3 regions of the Aliivibrio wodanis genome follow, and region 1 is predicted to be linked to each of the others. Evidence: predicted binding sites of a transcription regulator. Region 1 holds the regulator's gene; each other region holds the start of a gene.

Evidence for each region. Region 1 encodes CRP, which controls carbon source genes, mostly activating them, when cyclic AMP is high. Its sites were predicted from a motif close to TGTGANNNNNNTCACA; they were not measured.
Region 2: a site for CRP is predicted at 1,649-1,664, ahead of typA (translational GTPase TypA). Genes of this name have one in related genera too.
Region 3: a site for CRP is predicted at 2,188-2,203, ahead of ACU5DF_RS12895 (NupC/NupG family nucleoside CNT transporter). Genes of this name have one in related genera too.

What each region holds. Positions count from the first base shown of each region.
Region 1 covers NZ_JBREXA010000002.1:1,997,608-2,000,898, reverse strand. The annotation lists gene astD (succinylglutamate-semialdehyde dehydrogenase) at 1-622, shown strand, start outside; gene ACU5DF_RS17090 (DUF1338 domain-containing protein) at 635-1,429, shown strand; gene crp (cAMP-activated global transcriptional regulator CRP) at 1,501-2,133, opposite strand; gene ACU5DF_RS17080 (OsmC family protein) at 2,379-2,777, shown strand; gene hslU (ATP-dependent protease ATPase subunit HslU) at 2,862-3,291, opposite strand, start outside.
Region 2 covers NZ_JBREXA010000002.1:2,234,519-2,237,809, reverse strand. The annotation lists partial or broken gene glnA (glutamate--ammonia ligase) at 1-1,207, opposite strand, end outside; gene typA (translational GTPase TypA) at 1,766-3,291, shown strand, end outside.
Region 3 covers NZ_JBREXA010000002.1:1,096,074-1,099,364, forward strand. The annotation lists gene ACU5DF_RS12890 (LTA synthase family protein) at 1-785, shown strand, start outside; gene ACU5DF_RS12895 (NupC/NupG family nucleoside CNT transporter) at 895-2,100, opposite strand; gene ACU5DF_RS12900 (LysR family transcriptional regulator) at 2,385-3,291, opposite strand, start outside.

The DNA of each region.
Region 1 (3,291 bases):
GTGTGCTCGTCGCTTGTATGTTCCTATTGGAAAAGCAGGCGATGAATTGTTAGCTCGCCTTGTTGAAGTAGCAAAAAGCATCGTTGTTGACCAACCGTTTGCTGATAATACTCCGTTTATGGGCTCGCAAATATCAGTCGCAGCGGCAGAATTTATTCTAAACGCTCAGAAGAATTTACAAGACTTGGGTGGAGAGCCTTTGCTTGAAGCTAAAAGTTTAGGTCATGCCTTTGTTTCTCCAGGTATTATCGATGCCACTAATGTTGCTGAATTACCGGATGAAGAATACTTTGGGCCATTATTACAAGTGGTGCGTTATGAGACATTAGAAGAAGCCGTAGAGCTTGCTAATGATACTCGTTATGGATTATCGGCAGGTCTTGTTTCAACTGATGACAGTGAGTGGGAATATTTTGTAGAGCATATTCGTGCTGGTATTGTAAATCGTAACCGTCAACTGACTGGAGCAAGTGGTGACGCGCCATTTGGTGGTCCTGGTGCATCAGGAAACATGAAACCAAGTGCGTATTACGCTGCTGATTATTGTGCATACCCAATGGCATCAATGGAAGGCGATATGTGTGAAATTCCAGCTCAACTCTCTCCGGGTTTAACTCTATAAGAGGCGATAAACATGAATAATGTAAACTCTTTATTTTCGTCATTGTGGCAAGATTATATTGCGCGCTTATCCCCATCTGCTGGGAAGGTACATCAATTATTGTCTAATAACGATGAACTGATTAACGATCATATTGCGCTACGTACGTTTAATTTACCTAAAGTCGGGCTACAGACTCTCGCTGCGCCATTTTTAGCAATAGGCTATAAAGCGTGTGAGACTTATGACTTTGAAGCTAAAAAACTGAAAGCGCAGCATTTTGAGCACCCAGATCCTAATGCACCACTCGTTTTTATTAGTGAATTATTAGTAGAAGAGTTATCAGCTGAAACACAGGACATTATTCATGGTTTGGTTGAACAGGTGCCAGCACACTATTTTGCCACCAGTGATTTTCTTTCTTCTGGTAGGCCTTGGACATTAAGTTTCGAAGACTATCAAGTATTAGCAAAAGAAAGTGAATACGCTTCTTGGTTAGCGGCTCATGGTTATGGCGCTAATCACTTTACGGTTTACGTCAATCAGCTTGAAGAGTTTGCTGAAGTGGTTGATGTGAACCAACACTTACGTGATGCAGGTTTTGCAATGAACGAAGTGGGTGGTGAAGTGAAAGGATCTCCAGAGGTTTACTTAGAACAGTCATCAACAATGGCGGATAAAGTGAAAGTGAATTTTACTGAGGGTGAGTTTGAAATTCCTGGTGGATTTTATGAGTTTGCTAAGCGATATACGTTACCAAATGGGAAAATATATACGGGATTTGTTGCTGCCTCTGCTGACAAGATTTTTGAAAGTACAAATAGTTAGGCTTTGAGTTTTGAGCATAAAAAAACGCAGCTCAAGGGCTGCGTTTTTATTTGTTTAAGGTAAGCGTTAAATTAACGAGTACCGTAAACTACAATTGTTTTACCGTGTGCAGAGATCAAGTTTTGCTCTTCAAGCATCTTCAAGATACGGCCAACAGTTTCACGTGAACAACCTACAATTTGACCGATCTCTTGACGAGTGATCTTAATTTGCATGCCATCTGGGTGAGTCATCGCATCAGGTTGTTTAGCAAGGTTTAGTAGCGTTTGTGCGATACGGCCAGTAACGTCTAAGAATGCTAAATCACCTACCTTTTGGCTAGTGATTTGTAGACGAGTTGCCATTTGCGCTGAAAGACGCATCAAGATATCTGGATTAACCTGGATAAGTTGACGGAATTTCTTGAATGAAATTTCAGCTACTTCACAAGGGCTTTTTGCACGAACCCATGCTGAACGTTCTTGACCTTCTTCAAACAAGCCAAGCTCACCAATGAAGTCACCTTGGTTAAGGTAAGAAAGGATCATCTCCTTTCCTTCTTCATCTTTAATCAGTACAGCAACAGAACCTTTTACGATGTAGTAAAGCGTTTCTGCTTTTTCACCAGCGTGGATAAGTGTGCTTTTTGAAGGATATTTATGGATATGACAGTGAGACAAAAACCATTCTAATGTTGGATCTGTCTGAGGTTTACCTAGAACCATACTTTATACTTCCTCTGCGTTTGCCAAGTAGGCGATATCCATTTTAAAATAACTGAGCCAAATATCAGTTTGGCCTATACAATATGGTTATCGGAACAAGGCTGCATGTTTGTTGAGATAATTGATAAAATCATACCTTGTTTCGCAATCGATTTCTTGACTTTGATCGTATGAAATGTGCGACAAAGGGCACACTTTCGTGAAATGGATCACGAGTTTTCCTTTTATGTAGTAAAGAGGCTTTTATGAACGCTGAAGTTAAATGGATTGAGGGATTTACTTTCTTAGGTCAATCTCAATCGGGCCATTCTGTTGTTATGGATGGAAATGGCGGAGAAAAAGCACCAAGCCCAATGGAAATGCTTTTAATGGCTGCTGGAGGTTGCAGTTCGGTTGATGTTGTTGCAGGGTTAAAATCAGAAAATCAAGCTGTCACTGGTTGTGTAGCAAAACTGTCAAGCGGGCGCCGTGAGGTTGCCCCAAAGCTGTTTACTTATATTAATATTCATTTTGAAGTAAGTGGTGAGAGCCTTGACCCTAAGATTGTTGAGCAAGTAACAGCAGATTCATTACAGAAATATTGTTCAGTATGTTTGATGCTAGGTGAAGGCATTGAAATGACTCATTCTTGGGATATTGTTTAGTTGTTAGCTTCGTTAATATCAAAAAGCCTCACACATTTATTATGAGTGAGGCTTATTTTATTTTTACTGTTTGTTTATCAAAAATTACAGAATAAAGCGGCTTAGATCTTCATTTGTAATTAATTCACCTAAGCGAGATGTTACATAAGCAGCATCAACGATTAAGCTTTCGCCATTCTTTTCTGATGCATCATAAGAAATCTCTTCCATTAGACGCTCCATCACAGTATGCAGACGACGAGCACCAATGTTTTCTGTGCTTTCATTTACTTTAAATGCTGACTCAGCAATGCTATCAATCCCATCAACAGTAAATTCAATATTTACATTTTCTGTTGCGAGTAAGGCAATGTATTGTTCAGTTAATGATGCATTTGGTTCAGTTAAGATACGTTTGAAGTCATTGGCAGTTAGGGCCTCAAGTTCAACTCGGATCGGTAAACGACCTTGTAGCTCAGGGATCAAATCAGATGGTTTTGCCATTTGGAAAGCGCCTGATGTGATAAATAGCATA
Region 2 (3,291 bases), 240 kb from region 1:
CGCTGGAAGGTCATACAGATCTTTATCCATTGCTTCACCTGGGTGAATTTTGTTCTTAATACCGTCAAGGCCAGCCATCAGCATTGCTGAGTAACATAAGTATGGGTTAGCCGCTGGGTCACCAAAACGAACTTCGATACGACGTGCTTTCGGGCTTGGTACCACAGGGATACGGATAGAAGCAGAACGGTTACGCGCAGAGTATGCCAGCATAACAGGTGCTTCAAAACCAGGAACAAGACGTTTGTATGAGTTAGTTGATGGGTTAGCAAATGCGTTGATTGCACGAGCGTGTTTGATGAATGCCACCGATGTAGTAGATAGCCATTTCAGATAGGCCGCCGTACTTATCGCCAGCAAATAAATTCTGACCATCTTTATTCAGTGACATGTGAACGTGCATGCCTGAACCGTTATCGCCAACCAATGGTTTTGGCATGAAAGTCGCTGTTTTACCGTAAGCGTGAGCTACGTTATGAACAACATACTTATAGATTTGAGTCTCATCAGCTTTTGTTGTTAGCGTATTGAAGCGAGTTGCGATCTCATTTTGACCCGCAGTTGCTACTTCGTGGTGATGCGCTTCAACTACAAGACCCATTTCTTCCATGATTAAACACATAGCAGAACGGATATCTTGAGATGAATCAACAGGAGCTACTGGGAAGTAACCGCCTTTAACGCCAGGACGGTGACCTTTGTTGCCGCCTTCGTATTCAGTGCCTGAGTTCCATGCAGCTTCGATATCATCAATCTTAAAGAAAGAACCTGACATATCAGTGTTAAAGCGAACATCATCAAATAGGAAGAACTCTGGTTCAGGACCGATCAAAACAGTATCAGCAATACCCGTTGCACGTAGGTACTCTTCAGAACGTTTTGCGATTGAGCGTGGGTCACGATCGTAACCTTGCAATGTTGCAGGCTCAAGAATGTCACAACGAATGTTTAGGGTTGGGTCAGCTGTGAATGGGTCAAGTACAGCACTTGCTGCATCTGGCATCATTACCATGTCAGATTCGTTAATGCCTTTCCAGCCAGCGACTGAAGAACCATCAAACATTTTACCTTCTTCAAAAAAGTCGGCGTCAACTTGGTGAGAAGGAATTGAGATATGTTGTTCTTTACCTTTTGTATCGGTAAAGCGTAAATCAATAAATTTTACTTCGTTCTCTTGGATTAGAGCTAATACGTTTTCTACTGACATGTAGGATAACCTCCGGTGTTATAATTTAATATTGGCCAGCTAAGCTGTTATTTACTATATAGCTAGAACTATGCCAAAAGTAATAATCCTTTAATATTAACAGCTTACTTCTTTATTTTTATCTGTGGCTAGTGATTTTGCACCAACTTGATCTCTCTTTGCACTATTTTGGTGCACAAAGGCAAGGTAGAGCAGATAAAAAATAAATCGCCATTAATTACTTCTAACTGCTATTCAGCAGTGAAATGGAAAGTTTGTCAATAAAATTTCAACATGAAATTCATTTAATAATAAAGACATAACTTATAAGATATTGATAAATTTATTCTTTTGTTTTTTAGCCAAAAAAATAAAGTAGAAAGAATAACGGTTCAATTTTTTACTAGTTTGGTTGTTTTTACGTCGCTTTTGTGGACTAAATTAAAAAAAATCAAAAATAATTGTGTCTTCAATCACATATTTCGTGGGTTTTGCTCTAAAATCTGTTAAATTATTGACCGTTTTTAAACCAAAGTAGCGCCAATGGTGGCTCTACACGTTCTGAGTGAATTTGAATCCATGTCTACTCCACAACTTGATAAACTAAGAAATATCGCAATTATTGCGCACGTTGACCACGGTAAAACAACTTTGGTTGATAAATTACTCCAGCAATCAGGTACGCTTGAATCTCGTGGTGAAGCTGAAGAGCGCGTCATGGACTCGAACGATATCGAAAAAGAACGTGGTATCACGATCCTTGCTAAAAACACAGCAATTACTTGGAACGATTACAACATCAACATCGTAGATACTCCTGGACACGCCGATTTCGGTGGTGAAGTTGAGCGTATTATGTCTATGGTTGATTCAGTTCTACTTATCGTAGATGCTGTTGACGGTCCAATGCCTCAAACGCGTTTCGTAACGCAAAAAGCATTCGCACACGGTCTTAAACCAATCGTTGTAATCAACAAGGTTGACCGTCCAGGCGCACGTCCTGAGTGGGTTATGGATCAAGTATTTGATTTATTCGATAACCTAGGCGCAACTGATGAACAACTAGACTTTAAAGTTGTTTACGCTTCTGCACTAAATGGTTGGGCTAACGCTGAATCAGAAGAAGAAACTGAAAACATGGAATCTTTATTCCAAGCGATCGTTGACGGTGTTGATGCACCAGTTGCAGATCGTGAAGGTGACTTCCAAATGCAAATTTCTCAACTTGATCACAACGCATATGTTGGTGTTATCGGTGTTGGTCGTATTACACGTGGTAGCGTTAAAGTTAACCAAGCGGTTACAATTATCGGTGCTGACGGTAAAGAACGTAAAGGCAAAATTGGTCAAGTACTAGGTTACTTAGGTCTTGAGCGTCATGATGTTGAAGTTGCTGAAGCGGGTAACATTGTTGCAATCAGTGGTTTAGGCGAGCTTAAAATTTCTGATACTGTTTGTGCGCAAAACAATGTTGAAGCATTGCCGCCACTAACTGTTGATGAACCAACAGTGACAATGACTTTCCAAGTAAACAACTCACCATTCTGTGGTAAAGAAGGTAAATTCGTTACTTCACGTAACATCCTTGAGCGTTTACAAAAAGAACTAGTACACAACGTTGCACTTAAAGTTGAAGAAACTGGTGATCCGGATAAATTTAAAGTATCTGGTCGTGGTGAACTTCACCTAGGTATCTTAATTGAAAACATGCGTCGTGAAGGTTTCGAGCTAGCAGTATCTCGTCCTGAAGTTATCGAACGTATGGTAGATGGTCAACTAATGGAACCGTTTGAAACGGTAACAATCGATGTAGTTGAAGAGAACCAAGGCGCGGTAATGGAAAGTATCGGTGTTCGTAAAGGCGAATTAACTGATATGGCACCAGATGGTAAAGGCCGTGTTCGTATGGACTTTATGATGCCTTCACGTGGTCTTATCGGTTTCCAAACTGAATTCATGACAATGACTTCTGGTTCTGGTCTTATCTACCACGCATTTGATCACTACGGTCCTCACAAAGGCGGCACAATTGGTCAACGTAAAAATGGTGTACTAATTTGTAACCAAGCTGGTAAAGCTGTTACTTATTCACTATTCTTCCTACA
Region 3 (3,291 bases), 900 kb from region 1:
ACATGAAAAGCTTTTTCTTTGGAAATGGATTTGAAGAGATCGTAGAAGAAAAAGATTATATAAATCCTGAATTTAAAGGTTCATGGGGAGTAAGTGATGAGGATTTATACAATAAAGCCCATGATGAATTTACTCAACTGAATAAACAAGATAAACCTTTTTTCAGTTTGGTATTTACTTCAAGTAATCACAGTCCCTTCGAATATCCAGAAGGAAAAATTGAGCCCTATGATACAGAGTTTAAAACTCGTAATAATGCCGTAAAATATTCAGATTATGCTTTGGGGACTTTCTTTGATAAAGCCAAAAAATCAGAGTATTGGGACGATACCATATTTATTATTATTGCAGATCATGATGCTAGAGTGTATGGATCTCAGTTAGTACCTGTCGCTCACTTCCATATTCCTGCACTTATTTTAGGAAAAGGTATCGAGCCAAAAATTGATGAGCGATTAGCTAACAACATTGATATACCGCCCACTCTTCTTTCTCTAATAGGTGTTGATGCATTAACACCTATGATTGGACGAGATCTAACTAAACCTCTGGCAAAAGAAGATGAACGCGCAATGATGCAATTTGATAAGAACTTTGGTTATTTAACCAGAGATAACTTTGTTGTTTTCTCTCCAGGAGAAAAAGTAACCAGTTATAAATATGACTTTTCAGATAAGACATTAACCCCTAGTGAGGTCGATAAATACTCTCTAGATAGAGCAAAAGCAAATGCCTTGATTGGATCGATGGCTTATAAAAATAATTGGTATAGCTCTAAATATTAGATTAGCGCCATTTATCATAGAGCTGTTCTTACATACTAGAAATAAAAAAGGTTGCGATTTATTATCGCAACCTTTTTATTGTCTCATTGTCTTGAAATCTGTTCTTAATCTATAGTGATAAAATTACCCCAGCTATCGCCGCACTCATCAAGTTTGCTAATACACCAGCAGTAATCGCCCTGAACCCCATTTTAGCTATGAATGGACGACGCTCAGGAACAAGACTTCCCAAACCACCAATCAAAATAGCCATCGTTGAAATATTGGCAAAACCACACAATGCGAAAGTCACTATTGCAACTGAATGCGGACTTAATTGATCTTTCACTTCCATCAATTGAATAAAGGCAACAAATTCATTCACAACAATCTTATTACCAATTAATGAACCAGCAAGAACAGCTTCGTTCCACGGTACACCTAACAAGAAAGCCACTGGGGCAAATAAATAACCAAGGATCAATTCAAAGCTCAAATTAAAACCAAATAAATCACCTACATGACCAAGCAAGCCGTTTAATAGTGCGATCACACTCACGAACGCCAATAAAGTTGTCCCGACTGCTACTGCAATACGTAAACCAGACATTGCACCATCAGCTAATGCTTCAAATACATTAGTTGCGTGATCGATTTCTACTGAAGTAATCTCATCGTCATTGTTCTCTTCGTCACCCGGTGGCACCATCATTTTTGCCATTAATAAGCCGGCAGGTGCTGACATGAATGCCGCTGAAATAAGAAAATTAAGATCTACGCCCAGTGAGGCATAACCAACCATAGTACCACCAGCAACTGACGCTAAACCACAAGTCATTACTGCAAAAAATTGCGAATCACTCATGTGCTTTAAATACGGTTTAACTACAAGTGGAGCTTCAACCATACTTACAAATATATTTGCTGTAGCTGCAAGTGATTCCGCACGGCCAGTGCCCAATAAACGTTGTAACCCACCACCGATAAAGTTGATCACTTTAGGCATTATACCAAGGTGATAAAGTGCTGAAATTAATGCTGAGAAGAAAATAATGATCCCAAGAACATTAATCGCAAACACAAAACCTACTTTACCAGTCGCTAACCCACCAAACAGAAATGCGATACCTTGTTGACCGTAATCAATGATGCCTGAAACACCTGCGGTTACTGAGTTTAAGACCTCTTTACCAGCAGGGACATAAAGTACCAACAGAGCAAATAAAACTTGTAAACCAAACGCCAAAGAGACAGTTCTTAAAGGGATATTACGGCGATCAGTCGAACAAAGATAAGCAAATAGTAAAATGGATAAAATACCAACGAGCGATGTCATGATAGAAACCTGTGCTATCGAAAATGAATCCGCATTCTAATGCGCAAAGGTTTGCGTGCAAGTCGGGTTTGCTAACACCCTGTTAATGGTGACTTAGATCACACTCCGTAGGTGTTTTTAAGTTATTGATTTATAAAATAACTTGAAGTCTAAAAGTAAAGATTATTGCCATATGGAAAAGATATTTTTTTCAAGGCAAATAATTAACATAACACCTTGATTAAAAAGGAATCATTATCTAGGTGATAATTTAACCAATAATGTATTGTGCTCATCATTTCTAATTACAGCTTTACCCATTTCATCAGAGCTTTATCCCAATATGGTTGTGGACCAATATGCTGACGTAAGAAATCAATAACAGCGCTTATCTTTCTTGGTAAATGCTTACGGCTTGGATATACCGCATAAATTGGCATTTTTTGACTTGCTTTCCAATCGGGTAATAGCTGAATTAATTTACCATCATTAAACTCATTAGTTAGCAAATAACTGGCTAGATAAGCCACGCCCCACCCTGAAATAGCAGCATCCCTTACCGCTTCTGCTAAATCAACACGATAATTTCCAGACACCTTAATACATAATGCTTCGTTGTCTTTAGTAAAATCCCAATTGCTGTAATCGCGATGACAACTTTGATAAGTCAAACAATTATGCTCTATTAAATCTTCAGGATGGTGAGGAACGGTTTTATCAATTAAATAACTAGGGGCTGCTGCAAGTATAAAGTGTGAATCAGCTAATCTCTGTGCTACATACCCTTCTGGTAAATCTTCAAAATTAGTAACCCATAAATCTAAACCATCTTTTAACATATCAGCACGATGATCAAACAATCTAACTTCCACTTGAAGATCAGGGTATTGATGACGTAATTTATCTATTGCTGGAATAATATGCATAGTACCGAAAGATTGGGATAAACCTAAGCGTAAAACCCCTGCGACTTCATCTCGCTCATCATCCATAATGGCACTGGCTTCAATCATCGCACTGTGCATCTTTTCGCAATACAAATAAAATTGTTGTCCTGCATCGGTAAGCGTTAATGATCGTGTCGTTCTTTGCACTAACTTAACGTTAAGATCGGCCTCTAATATCCCAAGCTGCTTGCTTACATGAGAAGTTGACACTCCCATTTGTTTTGCGGCAGACGTAAAACTCCCCGCTTTTGCTAGAGTGTAAAAT